Regions from separate parts of the Acetanaerobacterium sp. MSJ-12 genome, predicted to be linked through region 1. Evidence: riboswitches for the same ligand, from Rfam matches in the RefSeq annotation. Region 1 holds a riboswitch; each other region holds the start of a gene.
What was found. Region 1 has a riboswitch for cobalamin ahead of KQI11_RS09725 (ribonucleoside triphosphate reductase). Riboswitches for the same ligand answer to the same signal wherever they lie in the genome.
Positions count from the first base shown of each region.

Region 2: it holds a riboswitch for cobalamin, as region 1 does, so the genes downstream of both, KQI11_RS11700 (immunoglobulin-like domain-containing protein) here and KQI11_RS09725 (ribonucleoside triphosphate reductase) in region 1, are expected to answer to the same signal.
Region 3: it holds a riboswitch for cobalamin, as region 1 does, so the genes downstream of both, KQI11_RS01270 (hypothetical protein) here and KQI11_RS09725 (ribonucleoside triphosphate reductase) in region 1, are expected to answer to the same signal.

Region 1 is NZ_JAHLPK010000008.1:25,747-35,874, reverse strand. Features, by position in the region: gene KQI11_RS09730 (anaerobic ribonucleoside-triphosphate reductase activating protein) at 1-122, opposite strand, end outside; gene KQI11_RS09725 (ribonucleoside triphosphate reductase) at 119-2,221, opposite strand; cobalamin riboswitch at 2,358-2,548, opposite strand; gene KQI11_RS09720 (Mbeg1-like protein) at 3,088-4,212, opposite strand; gene KQI11_RS09715 (putative bifunctional diguanylate cyclase/phosphodiesterase) at 4,466-6,400, shown strand; gene KQI11_RS09710 (MFS transporter) at 6,468-7,778, opposite strand; gene KQI11_RS09705 (cation diffusion facilitator family transporter) at 8,135-9,103, shown strand; gene KQI11_RS09700 (DUF4317 domain-containing protein) at 9,498-10,128, opposite strand, start outside.
Region 2 is NZ_JAHLPK010000011.1:45,934-56,061, forward strand. Features, by position in the region: gene KQI11_RS11690 (Ltp family lipoprotein) at 1-202, opposite strand, end outside; gene KQI11_RS11695 (hypothetical protein) at 253-813, opposite strand; gene KQI11_RS11700 (immunoglobulin-like domain-containing protein) at 1,068-5,453, opposite strand; cobalamin riboswitch at 5,597-5,836, opposite strand; gene KQI11_RS11705 (MFS transporter) at 6,017-6,523, shown strand; gene KQI11_RS11710 (replication-associated recombination protein A) at 6,597-7,880, opposite strand; gene glyA (serine hydroxymethyltransferase) at 7,984-9,240, opposite strand; gene KQI11_RS11720 (DUF2752 domain-containing protein) at 9,640-10,065, opposite strand.
Region 3 is NZ_JAHLPK010000001.1:268,645-278,772, reverse strand. Features, by position in the region: gene KQI11_RS01305 (amidohydrolase) at 1-62, shown strand, start outside; gene eno (phosphopyruvate hydratase) at 55-1,341, shown strand; gene KQI11_RS01295 (manganese catalase family protein) at 1,434-2,099, shown strand; gene KQI11_RS01290 (nuclease-related domain-containing protein) at 2,748-3,590, shown strand; gene KQI11_RS01285 (EamA family transporter) at 3,783-4,223, opposite strand; tRNA gene KQI11_RS01280 (tRNA-Gly) at 4,408-4,481, shown strand; gene KQI11_RS01275 (iron chaperone) at 4,595-4,966, opposite strand; cobalamin riboswitch at 5,156-5,361, shown strand; gene KQI11_RS01270 (hypothetical protein) at 5,509-7,956, shown strand; gene KQI11_RS01265 (DUF4430 domain-containing protein) at 8,054-9,394, shown strand; gene KQI11_RS01260 (energy-coupling factor transporter transmembrane component T) at 9,391-10,128, shown strand, end outside.

The DNA of each region.
Region 1 (10,128 bases):
CCCAACAGGTCGCGGTTGTGGCAGTAAAAGCAGTCGGTGTCGCAGCCGCGGGTGAAAAGGACGCAGGCCAGCACCCCGGGGAAGTCGATGGTGCTGGTGCGCTGGATGCCGGCGACCCTCACTGGGCGGCCGCCCCGGAGAGCTCGCCCTCTTTGATGACGTACTTGACCCGCTGGCGGTACTCCTCCTTCTTGCCCTTGTGGAAGTTCTGCACCGGGCGGAGGTAGCCCACCACCCGGCTCCACACCTCGGTGGCGGCGCCGCAGTCGGGGCAGCTGTACACCTCGCCGCTGATGTAGCCGTGCTCGGGGCAGACCGAGAAGGTGGGGGTCAGGGAGAGGTAGGGCAGCTTGTAGTTGGTAAAGGCCTTTTGCAGCAGGGCCTTGGCCACCTCGATGTCCCGGATCTGCTCGCCCAGGTAGAGGTGGAGCACCGTGCCGCCGGTGTACATGCACTGCAGGTCGTCCTGCAGGTCGAGGGTCTCGAAGATGTCGTCGGTGTAGCCCACCGGCAGCTGGGTGGAGTTGGTGTAGTAGGGCACCTCCTCCCCGGCGGTGAGGATGTCGGGGTAGCGGTCCCGGTCGAGCTGGGCCAGGCGGTAGCTGGTCCCCTCGGCGGGGGTGGCCTCCAGGTTGTAGACGTGGCCGGTCTCCTCCTGGAAGCGGGTGATGACCTCCCGCATGTGGCCCAGCACCCGCAGGGCGAACCGCTGGCCCTCGGGGGCGGTGATCTCGCAGTCCAGGAAGTTGCGACAGGCCTCGTTCATCCCCACCAGGCCGATGGTGTTGAAGTGGTTGAACCAGTAGGAGCCGGTGCGGGCCTTGACCTCTTTGAGGTAGTGGGCCGAGTAGGGGTACATCCCGTTTTCGGTCTGCTTTTCAATGGTCTTGCGCTTGATCTCCAGGCTGTTTTTGGCCAGTTCCAGCAGCCCGTCCAGCCGCTGCATCAGGTCCTCCTCGTCCTGGGCCAGGTAGCACAGCCGGGGCAGGTTGAGGGTGACCACCCCGATGGAGCCGGTCATGGGGTTGGAGCCGAAGAGGCCGCCGCCCCGCTTGCGCAGCTCGCTGGTGTCAAGGCGCAGCCGGCAGCACATGGAGAGGGCGTCCTCGGGGGAGAGGTCGGAGTTGATGTAGTTGGAGAAGTAGGGGATGCCGTACTTGCAGGTGATCTCCATGAACTTGTCCACCACCGGGCTCTGCCAGTCAAACTCCTTGGTGACGTTGATGGTGGGGATGGGGAAGGTGAAGACCCGGCCGTGGCGGTCCCCCTCCATCATCACGTCGCAAAAGGCGGTGTTGAGCAGGTCCATCTCGGCCTGAAAGTCGCCGTAGCAGGCATCCATGGGCTGGCCGCCGATGACCACGCACTCGTCCTTGAGGGTGGAGGGGACCACGATGTCGAACGTCAGGTTGGAGAAGGGGCACTGAAAGCCCACCCGGGTGGGGACGTTGAGGTTGAAGATGAACTCCTGCAGCGCCTGTTTCACCGAGGCGTAGTCCATGTGGTCGTAGCGGATGAAGGGGGCGCAGTAGGTGTCAAAGGAGGACCAGGCCTGGGCGCCGGCCGACTCGCCCTGGGTGGTGAAGGTGGAGTTGACGATCTGCCCCAAAAAGGAGCGCAGGTGCTTGGCCGGGCCGCTCTCCACCTTGCCGGGCACCCCGCCAAAGCCCTGCATCAGCAGCTGGCGCAGGTCCCACCCGGCGCAGTAGGGGCCGAAAAAGCCCAGGTCGTGCAGGTGCAGGTCCCCCGAGGTGTGGGCGCGGCGGATCTCCTCGGGATAGATCTCGTGGAGCCAGTACTGCTTGGTAAATGCCTCGCGGATGTAGTTGTTCATCCCGTTGATGGACTTTTGGGTGTTGGCGTTCTCCTGGATCTTCCAGTCCATGTCGTCCAGGTACTGGGAGAACATGTCGATGGTGGCGCCGATGAGGGCGTTGGCCTCCCGCGCGCCCTGGCGCTTCTCCCGGTAGAGGATGTAGGCCTTGGCGGTGCGGGCGTGGCGGTTTTCGATGAGGACCTTTTCCACCATGTCCTGCACCTCCTCCACGTCCAGCACGCCGGTGCGGGACGTGGCCATCTCCACCACCTGGCGGGAGAGCTCCTCCGCCCGCTGCCAGTCGTCTCCCCCCACGGCGGCGGCCGCCTTGAAGATGGCCCAGGTGATCTTCTCCGAATCAAAGGGGACAATGTCCCCGCTGCGCTTGCGAATCGACTCGATCATCGTATTGTGTCCTCCCATCAAAGTGGTTTCAGAAAACCGCTGGAGACGCCCAGAGCGCTGAAAAGCCCCTGCCGGCCAAAGGGCAGGGGCGCGACAAAGGTCACTCACCAGAGCCCGCTTGACGCCATACACCGTGGCAGCGCGCGCACAGCGGGCAGGTATTCCGGCTCGGATTCCACGCGCGCCCCGCCTTCCCAGCTCCCGGGGAGCCAGTGGCAGTTGGGGCGCGCTCTCTCCTTACGGCGGCGGGACCGCGCGGGCTTTTCACCCGTCTTCCCTGTTGCCGCCCGGCCCGATGACAGGCCGGGCACCCGCGTGCTTTCGTTTCCATATCTAGTTTGATTCTGAAACAGATTGGTCAAATCATACTACATCTTGTGCACCCAGTCAACCGTCATTTCGCCGATATTGCGGCGATAAAGTGCCACAACAAGCGCGTTTTGAGAGGGCATCCCAAGCGCCAGGGCGCATGGAGAAGCCCTCGGCGGGGTTTGGGCAGAGCGTCGGGGGAAAGGCCCATTTCACCCCGCCCCAACCAGGGGGCAGCCGCTTCCCTCCCACAGGGGCGCAGAGTGGACCCCCGCCCGGCAGAAAAGGGGGAACGGGCGCAGGGGCCGGGCGGGCCGTCAGATGACAGGAGGGACCGCTGTCCGCGGCCCAAAGGGCCGAAGGGCCCCGCCGGTCTTTGGGTGCGCTCTCCCCTTCGCGCCTCCCACAAAAGGAGACGGACACCCGCCTCCGCTCCTCTGGCCCTCTTGAAAGAGAAGGCCGACGCCCCCTGCCGGGAAGCAAGCCCCCCTTCCCGGCGGCGATAGGAGACCGGGCCACAGCCGCCCCCGCTCCCCGCCTCGGGGCAAGAGGGTCCCCTACTCCAGACGCCGCTCCGGCCCCTCGCCCCGAGGGCGGGCGGTGCGCAGGTTCTCCCGCGCCGAGCGAAAGAGGCCGCCCACCACCTGGCCCATCAGGCGGCGGGTGTCCTCGTCCACATTCTTGAGGGACTGCAGCACCGCCCCGGCGCTGTGCAGCCAGTCGCCGGAGAGCTCGCCCACCGTCTTGGCCTGGGTGCCCGCCAGCAGCTGGTAGAGGGTGTCAAAGAAGGTGGCCCGCTCCTCCCTGCTCATCCCGGCCACCCAGTCCTTGAGGGTCTTGTCGATGAACTTGCTGCTGGCGCTCACCTCGTCGAGACAGACAAAGCCGGGGCCCTTCACCTCCCAGGAGTAGAGGTCGTGCTGCATCAGCCCCACCTGGCCGCTGTGGACCACCGTGTAGGCCTCCTCGTGTTCCAGCAGCATCCCCACCACCGAGGACTGGGGCAGGTAGGTGTGCACCCGCTCCCGCACCGCCCGGTAGCCCGGGCCCTCCAGCACCCCGCCGTCAAAGCCGGGGCCGTCGTTGTTCTGCACCCAGAGCAGCCGCTCCTGCACCGGGGCCGGGGCGAAGGCGGCGGCGTAGACGGCCAGGTTGCCCCCCTTGGAGTGGCCCCCCACCCGCCAGGTCGCCGGCCCCCGCTCCACCGCTTGGCAGAGGTAGGAGACCGCCTCCCTCTGGGCGGGCACCGGGGTGGCAAAGCCCATATTGAAGTCCTCTTTCCAGCCCACCAGGGTGTTGTCGGTCCCCCGGAAGGCGGCGAAGCCGGTGCCGTCGCCGGGCAGGGCGCAGAGGGCGGAAAACTGCTTTTGCTCGTCGGCGTCCACGTCGTTGACATAGCCCAAAAGGGGCATCTCGCCAAAGCGGGCGCTGGCGGCCAGGGCCCGCAGCAGGTCGCGGTCGCGCGCCCACATGGCCTCCGTCTGGCGGGCAAAGGCCGGGGAGAGGAGCCGCTCCGCCGCCCGGCGCAGGGGGATCGCTCCCCCCTCCCCCAGCGGGGGGACCACCCCGTCAAAGGGGACGTAGGACAGCCGGCAGAGGATGAGGTCGTCCACGCAGGTAAAGGGCGCCTGGTCAAAGCGCAGGTCGCCCCGCCATTCCAGATAGTCAAAGATGTTGGCCACAGTATCCACCCTCCCCGCGCCCCACGCCACATCTCTCTCCGGCGCGGGGCGCGCTTTCTGCCTTTCATTATACCCCTTTTGGCGCCCTTTTCCAAACAGAGGGGCGGCGGGGGGAGGACGGCAGTGGATTTTCATTGCCTTTTTGGCAGTTTTCGACTATGATGAATGTATCTTTACAGTTTTGACATATTTTATCCTTTGATTTTTGATTCTTGATTTTATTCTTTGCCCTGCGGGGCGGCGGAGGGATCACATGCGCTGGGACATCGCGCCGGAATGCGTTTCGGCAGTCATACTGCTCATCATCTGGGGGTATTCCCGCCGGGGCAGCCCGCTGCCAAGCTTAAAAAACCGGGTGTTTCAGGGCTGCCTGATCGTCACCTTTTTGGCGGTGTCCACCAACATCCTCTCTACCCTGCTGCTGATGCGCCCCGACCTGGTCCCCCAGTGGCTGGTCTGGGGGGTGACCACCCTCTATTTTGTCTGCACCCCCTTGATGGGGCTGGCCTATTTCCTCTACTCGGCCGCCATCCTCTGCAAGGGGCAGCCCATGTTGCGCTGGGTCTTTGCCGGGGGAATCGCCCCCGGCGCCCTCTACGCCCTGCTGGCCCTGGCCGACCCCCTCACCGGCAAGCTCTTCTCCATCACCCCCGAGGGCGGCTACCGGCAGGGGAAGTGGATCGCCCTGACTTACCTGCTCTTTTACGCCTACTGCGCCGCCAGCATCCTGCTGGTGCTGCGCTTTCGCCGGGCGGTGGAGCGCTCGACGAGGACCATCCTCCTCTCCTTCCCGGCGGTGGCCTTCGTCGTCATTTTGGTGCAGCAGTTCTACCCCACCGTCATCCTATCGGGCTCGGCGGCGGCCTGCGCCCTGCTCATCATCTACCTGCACCTGCAGAACAAGCAGATGTCTCTGGACTCCCTCACCGGCGCGCCCAACCGGCAGGAGCTGGTCAACCTCATCGACCTGCTCCTCTTTGAAAAGCGGCTGCCCACCTTCACGGTGGCGGTCCTCTCCCTGCGGGACTTCAAACAGATCAACAGCCGCTTCGGCCAGTCGGTGGGGGACCTCTTTTTAAAAGAAGTCTGCGGCTGGCTGCAGCGGCTGGCGGGGGAGAAAAACGTCTTTCGCTTCGGCGGGGACGAGTTCGCCGTCCTCATCCGCGACGGCGGGCGGGAGGAGGTGGGCCGGGTGCTGGGGGCCATTCGGGAGCGGATGGCCCTGCCCTGGCGGGCGGGCAACTACCTGCGCCCCCTGTCCTGGGCCATGGGGGTGGTGCAGTACCCCAACAGCGCCGACACCGCCGAGGGGTTGGCCGGCGGGATCGCCTACGCCGTCTCCCAGGCCAAGCGCCGGCCCGGCCGCAACATCTGCTACTGCGGGCCCGCCATGCTGGGGGAGATCCGCCGCCGGGAGCAGGTGTTGCAGGCGGTGAAGCGGGCCTGTTCCCAGGGTGCTTTCTCCCTGCGCTACCAGCCCATCTACGACGTGTCCAGCGGCCGCTTTCTCTACGCCGAGTCGCTGATGCGCATCGAGGGCACCCCCGCCGGCCCGGTCTCGCCGGCGGAGTTCATCCCCCTGGCCGAGGAGACCGGCGACATTGTGGAGCTGACCTACCAGGTGTTGGAGCGGGTCTGCCGCTACCTGCTCTCCCTCGGGGAGCGGGGCATCTCGGTGGAGGGGGTGCACGTCAACTTCTCGGCGGTGATGTTCGGGCAGCCGGGGGTGGTGGAGCGGGTGCGCCGGATCATCGGGGACAGCGGCGTCCCCTTCTCCCAGATCGTGATCGAGTTCACCGAGACCGCCCTGGCCGAAACGCCGGAGCTGGTGGGCGAATTCGCCCGGGAGATGCGGCAGATGGGCATCCGCCTGGGGCTGGACGACTTTGGCACCGGCTACTCCAACTTGAGCTCGGTGCTGGCCCTCCCCTTTGACACCGTCAAACTGGACAAGAGTCTCGTCTGGGCGGCAGTGGAACAGGAGAACACCGCCGTCATGGTCCGGGCCCTGACTGAAATTTTTCACCGCATGGGAATGCGGGTGTTGGCCGAAGGGGTGGAGGACGAGGTGCAAAACCGCTTTGTCCTCGACTGCGGCATCGAGCTGATCCAGGGCTTCCTCTACGCCCGCCCCCTCCCCGGGGAGGAGGCCGCCGCCCTCCTGGCCGCCGAACCCCCCGCCCGCTAAAAACAGCTTCAAGAGTGAGAGCGCCCGCCCCCCTGTAAAAGGGGGGCAGGCGCTCTTTTCTGCGCGCTTACCGGCGGGGCGGCCGTTCCTCCAGGGCCCAGATGGCCCGGGAGCGGCGAAAGAGGAGGCAGGTGCCCACCCCCAGTGCCGCCAGGAAGAAAAAGAGGAGGGCGGCCCCCGCGCCCTTCCCCGCGCCAAAGAGAATATGCAGGGGGCTGCCGGCGGGCTGGGCGGCCATCAGGGGCTCGCAGACCCCGTCCACCAGGGCGCCCCCGGCCAGATAGCCCAGGGGGATGGTGAAGAACTGCAGGGCGTTTCGCACCGAGTAGACCCGGCCCTGCATCTCCACCGGGATGTGCAGCCGCAGCAGCACGTCCAGGTTGGCATTCATGGCGGGGATGCAGAGCCACCCCAGCACCGCCCCCAGGCACCAGACCGGCAGCCCCCGCCCCAGGGAGAGGAGGAGGTTTTCGGTGCTCATGGAGAAGAGGAGGGCCCCCACGATCACCCGCACCCGGCTTTTGGGGGCCGGGGCGAGGGAGACCGCGGCGCTGCCCGCCAGGTTGGCAAGGCCGGCGCAGGTGTTCACCAGCCCCAGGGCCATCTCCCCTCCTCCGGCCCGGGGGAGGAGGAGGGCGGGCAGGGCCGCATTGTACATCGAGGCGGTGAGGTTGATGGCGGCCAGAAAGAGGATGAGGTGGAGCACCCCCTCATTTTGGGCGAGGAAGGCAAGCCCCGCCTTTGCCACCTGCCAGATCGGCTCCCGCGGGCCTGTCTCGGTGGCGGTGTGGGGGAGCCGGACAGCCAGGCAGAGGGCAGCGGCGGCCACGGCGAAGGTGGCAAGGTCGACTGCGATCACCGCCCCCAGCCCCCCAAAGGCGAAGACCGCACTGGCCAGGATGGGGGCGAGCACGGTGACCAGGGAGTTGGAGAGGGCCCGCAGCCCGCTCACCTGGTGGTACTGCTCCCGGGGGACCAGCAGGCTGACGGCCACGTCGGAGGCGGGCTGCTGAAAGGTGTTCATCAACCCGCTCACGGCGTTGAGGAGGTAGAGGTGCCCCATGGCCAGCCGCCCGGTGGAGAGGAGGGCGAGGGCGCAGAGGGTGCAGAGGGCCGCCGCGCTGTCGCACAGCAGCATGGTCTTTCGCTTGTCCCAGCGGTCGCTCAGGGCGCCGGAAAAGATGCTCAGCGCCACGTAGGGGGCGTAGGAGCAGACCGAGAGCAGGCCGGTGGAGAGGGCCGAGCCCCACTGCTGGTAGGACCAGACCACCAGGGCAAAACTGGTCATGGCGCTGCCCAGGGCCGAGAGGGATTGGGTGGACCAGAGGACGAAAAAGGGCCCCAGGCCGCGATAGCGGGCTTTGATTTTTGAAAACACGATGGACTTTACTCCTTTGTTTGGATTTCCGGCCGGGCCGGATGGCTGTTCCAAACGCGCAAAGTCCCTCTGTCGGGCGAAAAGCGTATCTTTACTACTTAATCATTTGCTCCGCACAGCGCCGCCCGACTAGCGGACCTTGCGCGGAGCTCCCTCAATGCAAAGGCGCAAAGCCAGCGCCCCCTCTCTCAAAAAATTTCCTCTATCGTACCGCCCCCCTCCCCCTTTGTCAACTGCGGCGGGGGCGGCGCATAAGCTGGGGGGCACGGCGCCGCCCTTCCGGCAAAGAGGGGCGGCGCCGCAGGACAAGGGAGGGGATCGCCGTGAGAGAGGCGGACGAGGGTCGGCGGGTGGCCATGCGGGTGTCGGGGGTGAGCATTGCGGTCAACCTGGCGCTGACGGCCTTCAAGTTGGCGGCGGGGCTGTTGGCCCGCTCGGGGGCGATGGTGTCCGACGCGGTCCACTCCGCCTCAGACGTCTTTAGCACCCTGGTGGTGATGGGGGGCATCAACCTGGCCGCCCGGCAGCCCGACCGGGACCACCCCTACGGCCACGAGCGGCTGGAGTGCGTGGCCGCCATCCTGCTGGCGGCGATCCTGGCGGCCACCGGGGCGGCCATCGGCGCCCAGGGGATCGCCCAGATGTGCGGTGGACGGGGAGAGCTGGCGACACCGGGGGTGCTGGCCCTGACGGCGGCGGTGGTCTCCATCGCGGTGAAGGAGTGGATGTTTCGCTACACCCGAAAGGCGGCCCGGCGGGTGCACTCAGGGGCGCTGATGGCCGACGCCTGGCACCACCGCTCCGACGCCCTCTCCTCGGTGGGGGCCTTTGTGGGCATTTTGGGGGCCCGTATGGGGTGGCCGATCCTCGACCCCCTGGCCAGCGCCGTCATCTGCCTCTTCATCTGTAAAGCGGCCCTGGACATCTTTTGCGACGCGGTGGACAAGATGGTGGACAAAGCCTGCGACGCCCAGACGGTGCAGGCGATCGCCGCGGCTGTCCGCGCCCAGGAGGGGGTGGCGGGGCTGGACGAGATGCGCACCCGGCAGTTTGGGGCCCGGGCCTATGTGGACATGGAGATCGCGGTGGACGGCCGCCTCTCCCTCGAGGCCGCCCACCGAATCGCCGAGGGGGTGCACCGGGCCGTCGAGGCGGGGTTCCCCCAGGTCAAGCACTGCATGGTGCACGTCAACCCCGCCCGCCCAGGGGGCAAGGCGGGGCCGGGAGAAGGAGACGCGATTTTAGAGAGGGCGGCCCCGTTGAAACCGCCCCCTCCGGCTGTCTGCAGGCAACCGGCAAAAACAGCCAGGTCCCAAGGGGAATAAAGGCAGGCGCTCCCTGCCGCCCGCAACAGGGCGAGGGCTGGCCGGGCGACAGCTCCCAGCCCCCTCGGGCCAGGGCCGCTCCCGCCGGCATCTCCCCACAGCGCCGCGACCGGCCGCCCCGTCTCCCCCGCGCCGGTGGGGCCGGGCAGTGAAGGGCGCGGCAGAGGGGCGGCGGCAGGGAACCCCGCCACGGCGGGGCTGCTGGCCGCCCTGGACCCCGTCGGCCCCCGCCCGGGGAGAAGGCCGCGGGGCAAAAGGGCCCCCCTTTCCCCTGCGAAATGGCGGCGAAATACCGCCGCCCCCCTTCGGCCGACAAAAGGGGAGCAACCTGCCCTTCAGGGCAAATTGCTCCCCTGCAAACCAAATCGTCGCGCCCCCTGCCGGGGCCAAGAAATCAGGAGATGTGAATGTCGATCCCGTTGACCTGTACCCCCTCCTCGGCGCGGATGAGGATGTAGCGGACGCCGTCGATGACCCGGGTCTCCACCAGATCCCCCCGCTCGGGGTTCACCTTGACGGTGACGTCGGGGGTGGTGACCTCCAGCGCCCGGGCGTTGACCAGGTTGCGGGGGCTCAAATCCAAATCGGGGCCAAAGGCCTCGTCGTAGCGCTGGGTAAAGGTGCTCAACCGCTCCTCCGGCACCCCGCAGCCCTCCAGCACCCGCTTGACGGCGTACTTGGAGACGGCCAGGGGCTCCTCCTCTTTGCGCTCCTTGTGCGCCTCAATCATCTCGGTGAGCTGGCCCTCCACCGCCTGCACCACCTCCAGGCTGCAGTCCTCACCCAGGCTCTCCCCCAAAAGGGACTGAAAGGTCTCCTTCTGCTCGGCGGCGGGCATGGGGATCTCCCGGTTGAAGACGGCGTCGGCAAACTCCTGGTGGTTTTCGGCTGGGTTGCGGGTGTAGTAGAGGGCGCTGTAGATGTTGGCGCTGCGGCTGTCAAAGGCGGGGAAGAGAAAGCCCAGTTCGGGGGGCGAGACCAGCCAGTCCGCCGGCCGGTTGGAGAGCTTGTTCTCGTAGATGAAA
Region 2 (10,128 bases), on a different contig from region 1:
TGGGGTAGTGGTAGCACCTCGTGTCGTCCTTTACCCTCCGCCATTCGGCGGGCACTTTATAGGAAAGCCTCTCCAGCTGTACGCTCTCCAGCTGGGGGACAGTGCTCTCTTTTTCGCCCTCTTCCCTCTTGAGGATCGTTTTGCAGCCCGTCAGCTGCAGACACAGGGCCAGCGCGAGGATGGTCCCAACCGCTCTCTTCATATCAACGCCTCCAAACAATCATCTGCAGGCCCACCTGACCGCCCGGTTTCTCACCTGTGAAACTGCACGCTGTTGACAATGGGTTCGATGGCTGGCTTCATGGTCTTGGCCAGCTCGTCGTTCATGATGAAAATCAGAAAGTACATGATGTCGCTGTCCACATCGGCCAACAGGTAGACCACGGTGGTGTAGGGTCCCCGCCCGCCAATGGTCTGGGTGTAGGTGACTTTCATGGCCAATTTGCCCGCCAAATCTACATACTCCTTTTTGTCCAGTCGAAAATTGTCCGCGCTGCCCTGGACCCCCTGAAAGGCCAGCTCGTACCCCAATTTGAGGGCATTTTCGCTGGCGGCGACCGAGAGGTCCGCCTCCATATAGTTGACGTTGAGCAGCCCCGCCGTCTTGTCGGAAGAGGGGTAGTGCCAGTAGCCTGTCTCCCCCGCCTGCTGCGCCCACTCCTCAGGGACCTGGTAGGTGATGCCCTGCAGGGACACCGTCTTCATCGCCACCTTCGACGCGCTCTCCCCGCCCTTCTGGGGCTTCCCCTTGCCGCACCCCGTCAGCTGCAGGGCCAGACACAGCGCCATGACGACTGCCAAACACCTTTTCATACAAACTCCTCCTTGCGGGCCGTCGACGGCCCGTTTTGCCCATTATAACACATCCCAAACGACAAAAAAGGAGAAAATTCGACACACAGGTTGTGCAGATTGCCCGGCGGCCCAAAGCCCCCATTCTCGCCCTCCCCTTTTAAAAAAACAGGGCCCGCACATGATGCGGGCCCTGTTCTCTATTAGGGGGCGCAGACAGCCGCAAACGACACGGCGCCCCTTACTTTTACATTGGGGCCGTCATCCCTTTCCCGTCACCGGGAGGAGGGGGAGCTGTCTGTTCTGCGGTTGCGGCGGGGAAGAAGGGTGAGCCCTCCCAGGCCGGCAGCCAGGGCTGCCAGGAGGAGGACCATCCCAACCCCCTTCTCGCCGGTGGTGGGACTGCCGCCGTCCGGCTCTCCCCCGTCGGGGGTAGGCGCGGGATCGGGGGCAGGGTCGGGGGTAGGCGTGGGATCGGGCTTGGGGATGGGGTCAGGCTCCTCTGTGCCGGCGGCAACCAAGGCCTTGACGGCAAAGAGGGCGCCCGAGTCGTTGCCGTAGTAGGCGACGCCGCTGGCCCCGTCGATGACCACATTGGAGAGGCAGTAGTTCTGGCTCCCCTCCTGGGGGGTGTAGACGGTGGCGAGGGTCAGCTGCCCATCTTTGAGGGTCGCCCGGTAGAGGGCGCCCGGGTTGGCGTTTTGGGTGAACCAGGCACTCACCTCTTCCCCGTCAACGGTGAGGGTGGGGGTGTTGCCTGCGGCCGCCAGGGCCAGTTGGGTGACGGGGGCCAGGGTGGCGCTGTCAAACACCGCCAGGTAGCCGTCGGCGAAGGTCCCGCCGGCCACAAACACCTTGCCCTCCGCCACCACCGGGCTGGCATTGGTGCCGGCGGGGAGGGCGGCCTTGGCCGAGAGGGTGGGGACGCCGCCCTCGCTCAGGGTGACGCGGCAGAGCTGGCCGTCTTTGGTGGCACAGTAGAGGGCCCCGCCCGACTGGACAATGGCGCTGCGCACCCCGCCGCCCAGGTCGAGGGTCCCCTTGACGGCACCGGTCTTGGCGTCGGCCGAGACCAGCACGCCGTCGTCCCCGGCAAAGACGATGAAGTCGCCCACCATGGCGGCTCCCGCCCCGTAGTAGCCGGGGCTGTCCACGCCGTAGGTCCAGAGGGGGGCCACCTCCTCATCGCTGCGGCGGCCGTCGGTATCCGCCGCCGAGAAGGCGGCAAAGTACCCCTTCAACCGGCTGCCGGAAGAGCCGTTGGTAAAGCCGGTGTAGAAGACGCCGTCGCGGTAGGTGATGGTGGAGAGCGTCTGCATCCCGCTGACGCCCTCGGTCAAAAAGAGGGATTCGAGGGTAGAGGCGCTAAAGACCTGTACCCGCCCGTCCCCCAGGGGGACAAAGAGTTTGCCCTCGCCGTAGGCGAGATAGGCGTAGTAGCCGTTCGGGGCCGCCAGGGCCGCCGCCTTCTCCACCTCGCCGGTGGAGGCGTTTAGCAGCTGCACCTGGTTGTCCCGCACCAGGGCCAACTTGCCGTCCACCAGGATGGGGGAACCGGCATAGCCGCCGCCCCAGAGGGGGTCGACCGCGGTGCAGGTCTGCTGCCAGAGCAGCGAGCTGCTGCCCGCGGGCTTGAGGGAGGGGAGGACGGCGTTGTTGCCGACATCCCCCTGGTGCATCGGCCAGGCGGAGGGGAGAGCGGGCTGAACCGGGCCGGGCACCGGGGTACGTTTGAGGACCAGATCGAGGGTGTTGGTCTGCCCCTGCACGGTGACGGCGAGGACGACCGGGGTCTCCTCCCCCGTCAGGGGGATGGTGACGCGCACCGGGTTTCCCTTGGTCTCGGCGGCCAGGGAGACCGCCTGCGCCCCCACCTCTTTGCCGTTTACGGTGACGACGGCGGCGGGGTCCTTGACATTCAGGGTGAGGGTCACCTCGTCCTTGGCCTCGTCCACCGGGATGGTGTAGCTGCTCTCCCCCGGCTGCAACGCGATGTCGAGCCCCTCGACCGAGAGGGCGGCAACCTCGTTGGTAAAGGCGGGGATGGTCAGCGCGACCTGGGCGGTGATGCCGGGGACGGCCGCTGTGCCGTCGGCGTTCTTCACCTTCTCATAGCGCAGGCTCTTCAGAGGGGTGGAGAGGGTGACCTGCGCGTCGGGCTCGCCAAAGTCGGGCCGCTTGAGCAGCTCAAAGAGGTTGGAGCCGCCGTAACCACCGGTGGTGGTGCCGATGTAGCCGTAGGGAGAGGCGCTCCAGCTGCCCAGCTCCACCCCCACGTTGCCGGGGCAGGAGCTGTTTTTCAGGGTGTAGACAAAGGCGTCGCCCTCCCTGTGCATCCGGTAGAAGGAGACGTGGCCGTTTGCCCGGTCCCACCCCAGGTTGTGGGTGATGAAGTCAGGGCTCTCGTTTGCGCCCTTGATGCCGTCAAAGAGGGCGTCCTCATAGGCCTTCATCTCGGCGTTGGCGACGTCCACCTCGGCCTGGGTGATCCCCTTGATGGTGACCGGGAAGGTCTTGGTGGCGCTGACCCCCTGGTAGGTGAGGGTCAATTTGAGGTTGGTCTGGGTGTCGGGCGCGCCGACGCTGCGGTAGACATTGCAGCGCAGATAGCTGGCGGTGAGGTAGTTGGTCCCATCCGCCGCCGCGCTGTCGGTGGACCACTGGTAACTCATGGCCCTGTTCTCGGGGGTGTCGGCGATCACCCCCGCCTTGATCAGGTCGCTGACATCCTTGAGCTGAATGTCGAATTCCAGCGCCTGGGGGTCGATTTCGGTCAGCCCCAGGCTGCTCATCTCGGTAAAGCCGTCGAGGGTGACCCCCGCCAGCGCCGCATCGACGGCCGTCTGGGCGGCGTCGTGCTCCTGCTGGGTGACGGCGGGGACCGTGAGGGGAATCTCCACCGTCCGCTTGGTGACCGAGCCGGAGGTGTAACTGTCCTTGTCGATGGTGAGGGTCAGCTTGACGGTGGCGTCGAGCTCGCCGTAGGCGGGCCGGTTGACCTTCACCGAGCTGGAGCCGTAGGAGGGCGGATCGATAACAGCGGTGTTGTCACTCGCCCACTTCAGCGCGACGTCGCTATACCCGCTCACCCCATAGGAGGAGAGGGTCTTTTGCAGTTTCAGCGGGCCCACCACGTGGTCGGCGTCGGCATTGTCCAGGCCGATGAGGGCAAATCCGTCCGCCCCGCCAAAGAGGGCGGCGGCGCCGTCGATCTGCTCCTGGGTGGTCTTTGTGTGCGCCGGCACGGTGACCAGAACGGTCTTTTCGCAAAAGACGCCGGGGACACTCGCCTTGGAGAAGCGGAAGGTGACCTCTCCCTGCACCTTTTCGTCGGTGAAGGTGACCTTCCCATTTTCATCGCCCGCCGCAGCGGAGATGTTGGCGTTGCCGCTGGAGACCACCTCGACCAAAATGTCGGTGCGGTCCATCCGCAACTGCCAGGTGGTCTCAATATTGTCCACCGGCACGTCGTTGTAATCGCTGTCCCAATCGGTCTCCCGCACATAGAGGCCGGTGGTCGCGGAGAGGCTCACCCCGTCCACCGCGGCCTGGATCTCGGCGCGCACCTCGTCGGCGGTGACGGCCTTGACGGTGACCGAAAAGACCTTGGTGTCGCTCGCGTTGCCGCGGGAGATGGTGGCGGTAAGGGTGAGGGTCACATCCACCCCGTCGGTGGGGCGGGTGAGCTTGCCGTTGTCGCCGAGAACCGCTTGATTGTCGCTCTGCCAGGCGATGCTGGTCCCGGCGCTGCCGGCGGTGGGCAGGGTCAAATCGCCCTTCACCGCCGAGAGGTCGCCCAGATCCAGCTCGCCTTTGGCCTTGGCCACCGCCTCAGCGTCGGTGTAGGTCACCTCGGTGACCGTCAGCTCGGCATAGGGGCGGCTGATGTCGATAGCCGGATTCCCCTTGCTGTCGTACCAACTGCTCTTGCGGACAGCGGAGAGGGTGTACAGGCCCGCCTCGTCAAAGGTGAGGGAGGCGACGCCGTTTTCGTCGGTGGTGCCCACCTCGGCCTCTGCCCCGCCGTCTTTAGAGGCGAGGATGGTGGCCCCCTTGACCGGCGACGCCGCGGCGGCATTCATCCCCGCGGTGCCCATGAGGGTGACCGAGACGGGTTCGCCGGTGTTGGCCGTCAGGCTATCACCGGCAAAATAGGTGTAGAGGCTGCCGGCGTATGCACTGTACCAGAGGTCGTATAGGGTGACCTCGTCGCCATTTGCCAGGGGGCAGCCGTCGATGAGGTAGCCGGTGCCGTCCTTTGCGGGATAGGCGTCGTTGACCATGTACATGAAATAGACATCGGTCGGGGCGTCGGCGTTGGTGTCCAAAAAGTCCTGCAAAAAGCCGGGAGTGGCGTCGATAACGTCCGCCGGGTTCAGGCCGTTGTCCACGCAGTACTGCGCCAGCAGGTGCAGGGGGGTGTAAAAACCGGGGTCCTTGTCCGCCCAGGCCGTGAGGCCGTATTCGGGCAGGGATTTGTAGGTGTCGGGCAGGGTGACGGCCGTCGGCTCAACCGCCGTAAAGCCGTACCCCTCGACCCGCAGGGTGGTGCTAATCCCGGCGCCGCCCCGAGGGGCGCCGGCCGCGGCATAGGCCGGGGTCAGCAGGGCGCCCAGCGCCAGGCAGAGCGCCAGGACCAAGCTTGTCAGTCGTTTTGTCATTGTCTCTCTCCTTTTTTGTTCCCTTCGGGGGAAAAAGGAAAGGGCCCGCCGAAACTCGGCGGGCCCCAAAGAGCGTACAAACATGATTGGGGGGCCAGGACATGCCCCCGCGCACTATTGTACCGTCTTTTCCTCACCGAAAGATAGGTTCCAATGCGCCGGCGGATATCCTGACTTGAGGCTGCGGGCGGCCTGTTGGCCGCCACTCCTCCCCCCGCCCTTCCCAGCGCGCGCCCAGAACGCGCGCCAGTGGTTGCGGGGTTCGTCCCCTCTCACAGTAGAGTGAGCTGCTGCGGATTTGCACCGCATTCCCCGTCCGGCGGCAGGGCTTTTGCCCGCCGCCTCCACAGCCAAAAGGCTGTACCGACACCCCTATGATACAGGCATTTTTTGGAATTGTCAATGCCTGACCAAGCGATTTTTCCCCCTTTCGGCAGGGGGCGGCCTCCCCGCAAAATCGACGGCCTTCCTTGTTTTGCGGCCGGTTTCATGGTATGATAAAAAATATCGATCCCGGCGAACAAGGGGCGCCGACTTGAAACGAAAAAGGAGCGATCTCCCCCATGGGAATTTTTGTTGCAATAGCCATCCTCTTCATTTTGATCTCCTGCGTCCTCTTTTTGGTGCGCACCCCGCTGGCCCAGTGGGGCAGTTGGCAGTGGATCTTCCTGGCCTTCAGCGTGCTGCTGCTGCTCTTCTTTGTGGCCATGGTCTGGTACTCCATCCAGACCCACCGGGAGCGCAAGGAGGAGAAGGCCGAGCGGGCCCAGCAGGAGCGGGAGGCCCGCCGCCGGCAGGCCGCCATCACCTACGACGACCTGGACATCCTCCCCGAGGAGGAGCGGGAGGAACCCGACGACTTTGACTACGAGGGGTACAGCCAGGTCGAGGAGGGTGAGATCGTCTACATCGACGGCAAGGTGATGATCGCCGGTTCGGAAGAGGCCAACGCTGCGGTGGCCGCCCTCAAGGCCGAGAAGGAGGAGGCCCGCCGCCGGGACGCCGAGGAGAAAGCCCGCCTCAAGGCCGAGGAAGAGGCCCGCCAAAAGGGCGAAGATCCCCAGGAATGACCCCGTTTTTCGGCAGCCAAAAGCCGCCCCCGCCGCGCGTTGCGGCGGGGGCGGCTTTTTTGCTGGAAAGGGGCTACTTCTCCCCCTCCTTGTGGCGGGCCTTGATCCCGTCCCAGTAGGCCTTGGCGGCCTGCTCGGTCTTGTTGGGGCCGTACTGGTAGTAGACCCGGCCGCGCAGGCTGTCGGGCAGGTACTGCTGGGCCACATAGTGGTCGGGGTAGTCGTGGGGCAGGCGGTAGCTGAGCCCGCGGCCCATCTTGGCCGCCCCGCCGTAGTGGGCGTCTTTGATGGAGGCGGGCACGTCGGAGTAGCGGCCCGCCTCCACGTCGGCCATGGCGGCGGCGATGGCCAGGTTGGCCGAGTTGGATTTGGGGGCGGTGGCCATGAGGATGGCGGCCTGGGCCAGGGGGATGCGCCCCTCGGGCAGCCCCAGTTGCAGGGCGCTGTCGACGCAGGCCTTGACGATGGCCACACACTGGGGGTAGGCCAGACCCACGTCCTCGCTGGCGATCACCAGCAGCCGCCGGCAGGCCGAGGGCAGGTCCCCCGCCGCCAGCAGCCGGGCCAGGTAGTGGACGGCCGCGTCCGGGTCGGACCCGCGGATCGACTTTTGCAGAGCGCTCATCACGTCGTAGTGGGCGTCGCCGTCCCGGTCGTAGCGCATGGCCGAGCGCTGGGCCACCTGCATCGCCCGCTCCAGGGTGATGGTCTTTTCCTCCCCGCCCTCGTCAAAGCCGGTGCCGTTGCAGCACAGCTCCACCGCGTTGAGGGACTTGCGCACATCCCCCCCGCAGCTCTGGGCGATGTAGTCGGCCACCTCGTCGGGGCAGTGGATGGGGTAGCCCATCTCCCCCGCCATCTTCTCAAAGGCGCGCAGCACCGCCCGCTTGACCTCCTGTGGCTCCACCGGCCGGAACTCGAAGATGGTGGAGCGGCTGAGAATGGCGTTGTAGACGTAAAAATAGGGGTTTTCGGTTGTGGAGGCGATGAGGGTGATGGAGCCGTCCTCCAAAAATTCCAGCAGGGTCTGCTGTTGCTTTTTGTTCAGGTACTGGATCTCGTCCAGGTAGAGGAGAATCCCCCCCGCGCCGGAGAAGGTGTCCAGCTCGGCGATGATCTGCTTGATGTCGGCGGTGGAGGCGGTGGTGCCGTTGAGGCGGTGGAGTTCCTTCCCCGCCTGCTTGGCCACGATGCGGGCCACGGTGGTCTTCCCCACCCCCGAAGGGCCGTAAAAGATCATGTTGGGGATCTGCCCCGAGTCGGCGATGTTGCGAAAGACCGAGCCGGGGGCCAGCAGGTGTTGCTGGCCCACCACCTCGTCGAGGGTCTGGGGGCGAATGCGGTCGGCCAAGGGCATGGCGGTCTCCTCCTGTTTTTTGCAAAGTGAAGTCAAAACAGATGGGCCGGCGGGCTTCTCCCCGCCGGCCCATCTGCTATTGTAACACAGTCTCCCCTGTTTTTTAGAGGTAGAGGGGATATTTTTCGCACAGGGCCCCCACCCGCTGGCGGATGGCGTCGGCCTGGCCCGCAAAGTCGGCGGCGGCCAGGTAGATGAGCTCGGCGATCTCGGTCATGTCCGCTTCCTTGAGGCCGCGGGTGGTGACCGCCGGGCTGCCGGCGCGGATGCCGCTGGTGACAAAGGTGCTCTTGGGGTCAAAGGGGATGGCGTTTTTGTTGACGGTGATGTAGACCTCGTCCAGCCGGCGCTCAAACTCCTTGCCGGTGAGGTCGAAGTTCTGCAGGTCCACCAGCACCAGGTGGTTGTCAGTGCCGCCGGAGACCAGGCGGAATCCCCGCTCGGTGAGGCCGGCGGCCAGGGCGGCGGCGTTTTTCACCACCTGGCGCTGGTAGTCCTTGAAGGCGGGCTGCAGCGCCTCGCCAAAGCAGACGGCCTTGGCGGCGATGATGTGTTCCAGCGGGCCGCCCTGGGTGCCGGGGAAGATGGCCTTGTCGATTTTTTTGCCCAACTCGGGGTCGTTGGAGAGGATGAGGCCGCCCCGGGGACCCCGCAGGGTCTTGTGGGTGGTGGTGGTGACCACGTCGGCCCAGGGCAGGGGGGAGGGGTGCTCCCCGGCGGCCACCAGCCCGGCGATGTGGGCCATGTCCACCATCAGCAGGGCGCCGCACTCCTTGGCGATCCCCGCAAGGGTCTCAAAGTCGATGGTGCGGGGGTAGGCGCTGGCCCCGGCCACGATCAGTTTGGGCCGCCACTCCAGCGCCTGGGCGCGCAGGGCGTCGTAGTCGATCTGCTCGTCCTCGCGGGTGACCCCGTAGGAGGCAAACTGAAAGTATTTTCCCGACATGTTCACCGGGCTGCCGTGGGTCAGGTGCCCGCCGTCGGCCAGGGACATCCCCAGCACCTTGTCGCCGGGGGCGAGGAGGGCGAAGTAGACGGCCATGTTGGCCTGGGCGCCCGAGTGGGGCTGTACGTTGGCCCACTGGCAGTCAAAGAGCGCCTTGGCCCGGTCGATGGCCAGGGTCTCCACCATGTCGATGTACTCGCAGCCGCCGTAGTAGCGCTTGCCGGGGTAGCCCTCGGCGTACTTGTTGGTGAGGATGCTCCCCATGGCGGCCATCACCGCCGGCGAGACGATGTTCTCGGAGGCGATCAGCTCCAAATTGCGGCGCTGGCGGGCCAGCTCCAGCCCCATGGCCTTGGCCAGCTCGGGATCGGTCTTTCCCACAAAGCCGATGGTGTCCATCATATCTGCAAACATAGTTCTTCCCTCCTATTTTCCAAGCCGCAAACCGGGGCCGCGGCCGCATTATCAACCAGTATACCCCGATTTCCCCAAAAGCACAAGGCGGCGCACAGACCGCCGGGCCTCTCACCGGGCGCCGTTTGCCCAAAGTGGGGCGGATGCGGCCAGAACCGCCCCCGCCCCATCCGCCGTCCCCCCGCAGAGTGAGGGCGCACGGCCGCAAAGGGAAGGGGCGGGGCCGGCAAAACCGCACAGACAGGCAGAGGATGTCCCCTACGCCCGTGCCATCGCCACGGCGCACAGACCGGCGCGGCCACAGCCGCCTGATGGGGCCCCCTTCTGCCGTCCGGCTGCGCTTTCCACCCCCTTTCACCGGGGAAGCGAAAGGGCGGGACAACAGGTGCCGCGGGGGCCCTAGCGGCCGACGAGCATTTGAAAGAGGGGGGCGCTCTCGTTCCAGACCAGGGGGTAGGTGTGGGGAAAATAGAGGGCCATGCGCACCACGTAGATCAGCAGCACCCCCACCATCATCACCCCGTAGGGCCAGACCTGGGTGTGCCAGGTCTTTTTGAGGAGAAGGGAGAGCAGGGCAAACCCCGCCGTCAGGGCCACCAGATAGATGGCCGGGTTGAGGGCGAAGGCACCGGCAAAGTCCAGCTGCAACAGGCAGATCCCGGCGCGGGTGAGGCCACAGCCGGGGCAGGGCACCCCGGTGATCGCATAGAAGGGGCACTGGTAGTGGCCGGTGAGGATCAGCACCACCTCCACCGCAAAGAGGGCGACGATGAGCCAGACCAGCCAGCGGTTTTTGGGGCGGAGGGCGGATGGGACACGGTTCACGGACAGACCTCCTCTCCTTCGTTTTTCCGGGCCGCCCAGCACAGAGCAGCGGGCGGCCGATTT
Region 3 (10,128 bases), on a different contig from region 1:
TGCTCTACGACCACCGGCGGGAGCGCCAGGGCGCGACACAAGGAGGGCAAAAAAATGGATGAAAAAACTTGTTTTCCCACCGCCATCTGCGGGGTGAGTGGCCGACAGGTCTTTGACTCCCGGGCCAACCCCACCGTCGCCGCCCAGGTGCGGCTGCGCTGCGGCGCAGTGGGGGAGGCGATGGTGCCCTCCGGCGCCTCCACCGGGGCCTTTGAGGCGCGGGAGCTGCGGGACGGCGGAGAGCCCTTTGGCGGCAAAGGGGTGACCCGGGCGGTCTCCCACGTCAAAGGGGCGCTGGCCCAGGCCCTCACCGGCCTGGACGCCGACGACCAGCTGGCGGTGGACCGGGCCATGCTCGACGCCGACGGCACCGAGTCAAAGTCCCGCCTGGGGGCCAACGCCATTTTGGCCCTCTCCCTGGCCAGCGCCAAGGCCGCCGCTGCCGCGCGGGAGCTGCCCCTCTACCGCTGGCTGGGCGGAGCGGCCGCCTGCACCCTGCCGCTGCCGATGATGAACATCCTAAACGGCGGCGCCCACGCCGGCAACAACCTGGACGTACAGGAGTTCATGATCGTGCCGGTGGGGGCAAATCGGTTTTCCCAGGCCATGGAGATGGGCGTCGCGGTCTACCACAGCCTGGGCCGCCTGCTGCGGGAGCGGGGCCTCTCCACCGCCGTGGGGGACGAGGGGGGCTTTGCCCCCGACCTGCCGGGGGACGAGGAGGCCCTCGCCCTGCTCTGCCAGGCCATCGAGGCTGCCGGCTACCGCCCAGGGCAGGACCTGTCCATCGCCCTGGACGCGGCGGCCAGCGAGTGGAGCCAGGGCGAGGGGTACCGGCTGCCCAAGCGGGGCCAGCCCTTCACCCCCGGAGAGCTGGCCGAGTACTGGTGCGGTCTCTGCGGGCGCTGGCCCATCGTCTCCCTAGAGGACCCGCTGGGGGAGAGCGACTTCACCGGTTTTGCCGCCCTCACCGCCCGCCTGGGCGGCCGGGTGCAGATCGTGGGGGACGACCTCTTCGTCACCAACCCCGCCCGGCTGCGCCAGGGCATTGCGGCGGGGGCCGCCAACGCGGTGCTGGTCAAGCCCAACCAGATCGGCACCCTCAGCGAGACGGCGGAGACGGTGTCCCTGGCCCGCCAAAACGGCTACCGGGCCATCCTCTCCCACCGCAGCGGCGAGACCGAGGACACCTCGATCGCCGACCTCGCCGTGGGGCTCTCGGCCGGGCAGATCAAGACCGGCGCCCCCGCCCGCAGCGAGCGGGTCTGCAAGTACAACCGCCTGCTCGCCATTGAGGAGGAGCTGGGCCGCCGGGCGACCTTTGGCCGCCTGGGCCGCTAAGCTCCCTCTTTCCCCGGCAGCGGGGGGTCGGCAGAGCGGACCGCCCCCCGCTAAAAACAGCTGCGCCTCTGGCGCCAAAGGAGGAAGAAACGTTGTTCAAACACGAGAAAAAGTTGCTCCACGAAGTAAAGGTGGACAGGCCCAACCCCAACTACGCCGCCATGCTGCAGGAGCAGTTGGGCGGGCCCCAGGGCGAGCTGAAGGCCGCCCTGCAGTACCTGTCCCAGAGCATGCGCATCAAGGACCCGGAGATCAAAGACCTGTTTTTGGACGTGGCCGCCGAGGAGCTCTGCCACATGGAGATGGTGGCCACCGCAGTCAACCTGCTCAACGGCCATGACCTGGACGCCGCCCACGCCACCGTGGGGAACGTGGAGGCCCACGTCCTCACCGGGCTGACCCCCATGCTGGCCAATGCCTCCGGCTACCTCTGGACAGCCGCCTACGTCAACGAGACCGGCGACCTGGCAGCCGACATCCTCTCGGACATCGCCGCCGAGCAGCGGGCCAAGGTGGTCTACCAGTACCTCTACCGCCAAATCGACGACAAGGGGGTGCGGGACACCATCGACTTCCTCCTCAACCGGGAGGAGGCCCACAACACCATGTTCCGCGAGGCCTTCAACCGCATTCAGGACACCGGCAGCCAGAAAGAGTGGGGCACCACGGTGGATTCGCGCATCTACTTCGACCTGTCCTACCCCGGCGGCCAGTCCTTCGACCCGGCCAAAAAGCAGCCGCCCAGCTTCAACATCTAGTCCGCGAAGGGCGATCCTCTCGCGAGAAAATGCCCTTCCCCAAAAGAGAAACGGCACCGCCAAAGCGGTGTCGTTTCTCTTTTTCCCGCCGCACGGCGGTCGGCGCGCCCTCACCTTTCAGCCGCACCCAGCCACAAGAGGGGATACAGGGAACACGGGAATAGCGCAGCGGCCAAAACTCTGCGAGATCTTTCCCCTTTTCACTTGCGCTCCCCCGCAGGACAAACCTATAATATAGGGGGAAGGGAGATGAAGAAGTGGAGAATGCGAGAAGATGGCCCAAGTGCGGTTCGCAAAACACCGTCCGCGTCCCAGACGCTCCGAATCGCCATGCCAGCGGCAGCAACATCTCCCCCTCGTCCATGACCCCGATGGGGAAGATCCCCGTCATCCGCTATGTCTGCTGCGACTGCGGCCACGCGGAAAACTGGGTGGAGACCAGGGGAGAACTCGAAAAAAACAGGTCCCCTTTGGTCAATAAAAACCCTGTCACAGCAGCGGCAAGCCCCTGTGGACCGCCGTTTTTCCGCCTCTGGGGAAGGCCGGCAGCACTGCTTTTCGGCAAAAGCGGAAATGCGGCGAAAAGGGCGATCGAACAGCCGAAACAGTGCGCTGCAGCACAGCAGACAGACGCACAGGGGGGAGCCTATGATATTGCTTTTGGCCGTCGTCGCAACCGCCTTTTTGGCCTGTGAGATCGCGCGAAAAAGATACGAAAAGACGGCGTATTTCAAACAAACCCGCAACCCCTACTGGCGCGTCCGAAGGGACAAGGGGCTGCTTGGCGAGTTTTATACATACCGGTGCCTGCGGCAACTGCCGGGTTACAAGCGCTTCCTCTTCAACTGCTATTTGCCAAAGCAGGACGGGGGAAAAACAGAGATAGACGTCATTTTCCTCCACGAGTCGGGCATATATGTCTTTGAATCAAAAAACTACAGCGGGTGGATCTTTGGCACCGAAACCAACTCATACTGGACGCAGACCCTGCCCGCGGGGAAGGGCCGTGCAAAAAAAGTTTCATTTCTCAACCCGATCGTGCAGAACAAGGTGCATCTGAAATGGCTGAAGGCGTTTTTGCAGGAGGATTTTGTCCCCTTTCTCTCCTATATCGTCTTTAGCGATCGCTGCACATTAAAAGACATCCGCCTGACCAGCCGGGAACACCGCGTCGTCAACCGATACGACGTCCTGTCCGATATAGCCCAGACGGCAAGAGGGCTGGGCAGCCAGCTCAAACCCCAAAAAATCGATGAGCTGTACGACCGGCTGGCCCCACTGGCGCAAGCGGGCGATTCCGAAAAGCGGTCGCACATCGAAAATATACACAAAAAGCACCATTCGCCCGCCAGTCCGTCGGCCAATAAAGTCTGCCCGAGATGCGGGGGCAAACTCGTCCTCAGAACGGCCACCAGAGGGGCGCATGCGGGAGAGCAGTTTTGGGGCTGCTCCCATTTCCCCAGGTGCCGATATACGCAAAACGCCGATTGACGGCGGGGGAGGGCGCGGTCCCTCTCTGCCCCCTGGGCGCAGTTTGCGGGGAGAGGGCGCCCCCCTCCAGCGCCCAAAGGGCGCAGAAACAGGCGGGGGAGAAGGCATCCCCTCTCCCCCGCCTGTTGCCGCGGTCCGCTCGCCCGCCTTCGGCGCCCCCGACGGGGTCCGCCCCTCGTCCGCCCGGCCGGATCACAAAATCATGACAAAGGTCCCAGCGGTGATCAGCACCCCGCCCAGGGCGGTCTTCAGGGTGATTTTTTCGTGCAAAAAGACAAAGGCCAGCACCATGGTGATGACCACGCTGAACTTGTCGATGGGCACCACCCGGGAGACCTCCCCCATCTGGATGGCCTTGTAGTAAAACAGCCAGGAGGCCCCGGTGGCCAGCCCCGACAGCACCAAAAAGACCAGGCTGCGCCCGCCGATCTGCCGCAGCCCCGCCTGGGCGCCGGTGAGGAAGACGATCCCCCAGGCCATCACCAGCACCACCGCCGTGCGGATGGCGGTGGCCAGGTTGGAATCGATCTTCTCAATGCCCACCTTGGCCAAAATCGAGGTGAGGGCGGCAAACACCGCCGACAGCACCGCGTACAAAATCCACACCCGCTTCTCCCCCTTTGCCTCTTTCATCTCGCGACTCCCCTCTTTCTCCCCTCTAAAATAGCACCTTTTTCACCCAAGTACAACGCCCTTTTTTCCACAGCTGTCCCCCGCCCTGTCGAAGGGGTGGGGATCGGGAATTTTTTTGTAATTTCTCGCCCGGGGCTTGACGTTTGGGGCCAAGCCGTACTATAATAGTAAAGCACTTACAGGTGCAGGCGTAGTTTAGTGGTAAAACATCAGCTTCCCAAGCTGAGGTTGTGGGTTCGATTCCCATCGCCTGCTCCAAACAAAAAAGCCCTGGCGCGTCTGCGCCGGGGCTTTTTTCTCTGCCCCTGTGCGGGTCGTCCTCCCCCCGCCACCCCGGTGGGGGAAACCGGCGCGCAGGGGCAGAGGGCGGTTCACCCCCGCCAAAATCTGGTGCAGTCCCGCTTGTCCTCCCGGTTGAAGCGGATGATCTCCCCCAGCAGCGCAAAGTCCACCGCCTGTCCCCAGGGGATGCGGATGAGCTCCTTGCTGTGGCGGTACCCTGCCCGTTCGATCGCGCCGGAGAAGCGGAGGATCCCGGCCCTCTCCGGGGCGACCGCCAGGTGGGCCTTGGCGGCGCTAAAGCCGATGATGAAGGTGCCGTGGTCGGTGAACATCGGCTGGCTCCAGGCAATTTTGGGGGTCAAATCGGGAAACGCCTCCCCGACCCAGCGCAGGACCCCGCCGAGGACTGCCCGCTGCTGCACCGTCTCAAGCCCCTCCAGATACGCTGTGAATGCGTCCATTCGTTTCTCCCCCTCCCTTCCTCCCCCTTATTTTTCACAGCCGCCCCGCCGTTATCCAGCCGCCGCCAAAGACCGCCCGCCCAGCGGGGAAAAATGGACCGGCCTTCCCGCGGCCGGGCGCACATCTGCGGCAAAATCCCCCCTTCAATTGACTTGTGGGCCCGGGCCGTGGTATAGTGGTCTCATCAAAATAAAATGGTTTGTTGTGGTCCGCCCCTTCTGGGGCGGAGCAAAAGGGAACACGGTGAAAATCCGTGACAGTCGCCGCTACTGTGAGGATGGCGAAATCCAACGGCAGCTTTGCTGCCGCCACTGGGTCTTTTGGACCTGGGAAGGCGGGTTGGAGAGTAGGGAGACATCCGAGTCAGGAGACCTGCCGCAACAGGGTGTATGAGTAGTTCCGGCCGAGGACAAAAGTGCCAAAACAGGCTGGGCTGCCCTGCGCTCGCCCCTTTTTGCACGAGAGACCGTCGGACGACGGTCTTTTTTTGTCGTCCTCCCCGGCCGCCCATCCCCCGCGACCATCGAGAGGAAGAGAAAAAATGGGAAACATCTCTGTAAAAAAACGGGCGGCAGCGGCGTTGCTGGCGCTCTGCCTCTGCGCCTCCGGCAGCCTGCCCGCCCTGGCGGCAGAACCGTCGGCGGAACTGGGCTGGCCCCAGTTTTTGGGAGCCGACGGGCTCAAGGGCGTCTCCGACGCCAAGGCCCCCACCACCGCCGCCGAAATCGAGCTCAAGTGGGAGAAGCAGACCGGCGACTCCAGCACCTGGACCGACTCGTCGAGCACCCCCGTCATCCTGGGGGACTACGTCTACTGCTACAGCTTTCAGCGCCTGCGCAAGTACGAGCTGGGCAGCGGCAAAGAGGTGGCCAGCGCCCCGGTCTTCGGCGCGGCCCACAACCAGTACACCATGATCCTGGGCGCGGGGGACGGCAAGATCTTCGTCCCCTGCGAGATCAACAACCTGGACGCCGACGCCACCGGGGTGCAGAAAAACTTCCTGCGCGCCTTTGACGCCGAGACCCTCGAGCAGCTCTACGTCACCCAGGAGCTGCCGGGCTCGGCCGTGCAGAGCCCGGTCACCTGCCACGACGGGCGGGTGTTCACCGGCTCCTACCGCACCGGCGGGGTCTACGCCTGTTTTGACACCGCCGACGAAAACCCCGCCAGCGCCACCGAGGTGAAGGCCGCAAACTGGACCGTTGCCTCCCCCTCTGACGCCGGCTTCAACACAAACGGCGTGGCCTTTGCCGGGGACTATGCCCTCTTCACCGACGCCAACTACGCCGGCTCCAGCACCGTCTGGTCGGTCAACTACAAGACCGGCGCGGTGGCCGACACCTTTTCGCTGCCCAGCGGCTACAACGCCCGCTCCACCCCCTTTTACTATGAAAAGGACGGCCGCGTCTACCTCTCCTCCGGCCACCCCACGGCGGGGGCGGCGGTGCGCAGCTACAAGCTGCTCGCCGACGGCAAGCTGGACCAGGCCAGCCTGCGGGAGTGGACGGCCGGCATCTCGGGGGGAGACACCCAGTCCTCCCCGGTCATCTACAACGACCGGCTCTACCTGGCCGGCCAGAGCTTTGGCGCGCAGATGCCGGTCTTTGTCGTCGACACAAACACCATGACCACCCTCTACCAGACCGACGCGGTCAACAGCGCCGGCTCCGCCGCCCTGACCACCGCCTATGCCAGCGCCGAAAACGGCAACCAGGTCTATCTCTACTTCGTGGCCAACGAGTCTTCCGACAACCTCTTCATCTTAAAGGATAAAGAGGGCCAGACCGCGCCCCAGGTGGAGGTGGTCCCGGGCATCGGCCGCCGCCAGTACTGCACCCAGAGCATCGCCATCGCCCCCAACGGCTCGCTGGTCTGGTACAACGACGCCGGCTACCTCTACTGCTACGGCAACAAGGGGAACACCGCCCTCACCGCCGCCGATGTGCAGCGCCAGATCGAGCGGCTGCCCGACGCCAGCTCCTACCGCTACGTCAACCTGGCGGAGGCCCGGCGGGTGGAGACCCGCTACCGCGCCCTCTCCGCCGCCGAACAGGCCAAGGTGACAAACCACGGCAAGTTGGAGGAGATCTTGGCCCTCTCCACCGCCGACCCCATCGCCCGCATCAACCAGGGCATCGCCTCTCTCGACCTCCCGTCCCTCACCCTGCAAGACGCGGACAAGGTGAGCGCCCTGCTCTCGGCCTATGAGGCCCTCTCCGCCCAGGAGCAATCGCAGATCGCCGGCGTCGACACCCTGCAAAGGGCGGCGGCCGCCATCGAGGCCCTGCGCCAGGAGGCGATCGTCCAGAAGCTGGACGAGGACATCGCCGCCCTGCCCGGCCTTTCCGCCCTCACCTCCGGCGACCGCGCCGCGGTGGACAGCCTGCAATCGCGCTATGAGGCCCTCCCCGACGCCCAGCGGGAGAAACTGGCCAACCGGCAGCGGCTGGCCGACAGCCGCGCCCGGGTGGCTGCCATCGAGGAGCAGATGGCCGCTGCCGCCCAGTTGATTTCCGACAAACTCGGCGGGGCGGAGATTACCCTGGAGAGCCGCCCCCTCATCCAGGAGCTGGACCGGGCGCTGGAGGGGCTGCTCCCCGCCGACCTGGCCAAAATTTCCGAGATCGAGCAGTACCTGAGCCCGGCCAAGGTGGACCTGGTCAACCTGATGACCGCCCAGCTGCTGATGAAGGACGGACAGCCCATCCCCGTCACCGCCGAAAACGCCGCCGAGCTGCTGGCGATCGCTCGGGAGATCCAGGGCTACCGCGACGGCATCCTGGAAGGGGACTTGAAGTACCTGCAAAACGGCCAGCTGGCCGACGAGGTGGCCCAGCAGGCCGCCGCCCTGCTGGATGAGCCCGGCGCAGAGGGAGGCAATGGCGACGCCAGCGCCAACACCGCCGACGCCTCCGCCCCGGCAGCCCTGCTTGCCGCCGCGCTGACCGCCCTTTCGCTGGCCCTCGCCTGCAAGCGCCGCCGGGCCTGACCGCCTTATCTGTTCGCACCCACCCGCTGAAAAGGGCGACCGGCCCCGTCGCCGGTCGCCCTTTGCGCGCACGGACCAAACCAAGGGGGAGATGCCGATGAGCACCTGGAAAAAAAGGGCCCGCCTGTGGGCCGTTGTGGGCATTTTTGCCCTCCTCGCCGCGGCGGGGATCTTCAAACTGACCACCATCGAACCGGCCGGGCGCGGCGGGGAACTGGGGGCGCAGATCGAGGCCGCCCAGGCCCTTCTCGACGGCGCCCAGGAGGGGAACGCCGCCGGCGAATACTCCTGGAACGCCCTGGGTGCCCTGCGCCGCGCGCTGGAGAGCGCCCAGACCCTGGCCCAGAGCGACAGCGCCACCGAGGAGGAGCGGGCAGCCGCCGCCCAGGCCCTGGCGGAGGAGGGTGCCCGCTTTGCCGAGGGCGCCAACCAAAACTGTCTGACCCCGCAGGAGCTGCAGGCCGCCGCCGAGAGCGGCGCGCCCCTGACCCGAACCCTCTCCGTCGAGGGGGCGGGGGAACTGACCTGGTCCCTCCCCTGCGACCAGCTGGGGGAGGCGGTCCCCGTCAACCTGCAGGTGGTCGCCGGCGGGTCGGAGGGCGACGAGATCGCCCAACTGCTGGCAGCGCAGGGGAAAGAGGACCCCGCCTTTGCCCTCACCCTCGCCTTCTGCCACAACGGGGCCCTGCCGGTGCGGGCCGACCTCTCCCTGAAAACAGGGGGGGAGACAGCCTACGCCGCCCTCTACCGCTACACCGGCGGCGCGCTGGAATACGCCGGCCCGGTGCAGGCGGAGGAGGGGGCCCTCTCCTTCTCCCTGGGGGAGGGGGGGAGCTGGGTCCTCCTCCCCGCGACAGGGGAGGAGGCTCCCGATCAGTCCAGCGGGGAGGAGGAGCAGCCCGAAGCCCCCTCCGCCCCCTCGACCACCCCCGCGGGCGGCAGCTCCTCTGCCCCCGCCAGCCCGTCGGGTCCCAGCAGCGCCGGCAGTTCCGCCGGCTCGTCGCAGGGCGCTCCGTCCGGGGGGAGCAGCACCCCCCAAACCTCCACCGTCACCGTCTCCATCGTCTGCACCACCCTGTTGGACAAACTCGACCAGGTGGACGACAATCTCCGCCCCTACATCCCCCAAAACGGGGTCATCCTCCCCCCCACCAAGGTGGAGATCCAGGATGGGGAGAGCGCCTTTGAGGTGCTCAAGCGGGTGACCCGCAGCCACCGCATCCAGATGGAATTTCAGAGCCAGTCGGGCTACGGCAGCGCCTATATCGAGGGGATCGGCCACCTCTACGAAAAACAGGTGGGCAGCGGCAGCGGGTGGATGTACAAGGTGAACGGCACCTTCCCCAACTACGGATGCAGCCAGTACCCGCTCAAGGACGGGGACACCCTGGTCTGGTGCTACACCTGCGACTTCGGCAAGGACGTGGGGGGCAGATGAGGGCCCCCCCGCGGGAGGGCGGCTTTGCCCGCTGCCACCCCCTGGTCACCTTTGCCTACTTTGCCGCCCTGGTGGTCGCCTCGGTCTTCTCCCTCCACCCGCTGCTGTTGGGGCTGACCTTCTGCTCGGCCCTCCTCTATGCCCTCTTGCAGCGGGGGGCGGCCGCCCTGCGGCTGGCCCTCCTCTTCCTCCTGCCGGCGGTGGTGCTGACGGCGCTGATCAACCCCCTCTTCAACCACCGGGGGGCCACCGTCCTCTTCTACCTGGCCGACAACCCCATGACCGCCGAGGCCTTTCTCTACGGGCTGGCCACCGGCGTGCTGATGGGGGGCATCCTCCTCTGGTTTTCCTGCATGGGGCCCCTCTTTCGCTCCGACAAGGTGGTCTACCTCTTCGGCCGGGTCTCCCCCGCCCTCTCCCTCACCCTCTCCATCTGTCTCCGCTTTGTCCCCCTGCTCAAAGCCCGGTTTGGGGAGGTGTCCACGGGGCAACGCTGCCTGGGCAGGGGGGGACAGGGCGGCCCCCTGTCCCGGCTGCGGGTCTTTGGGCGGGAGTTGTCCATCCTCCTCTCCTGGTCGCTGGAGGCGGCCATCGCCACCTCCGACTCGATGGAGGCCCGCGGCTACGGCCTCAAGGGCCGCACCAGCTTTCACACCTTCCGCTTCACCCGGCAAGACGGCGCCCTGCTGGGGCTGATCGGGGGGCTCTTTGCCGCGGCCTGCGCTGGCATCTTC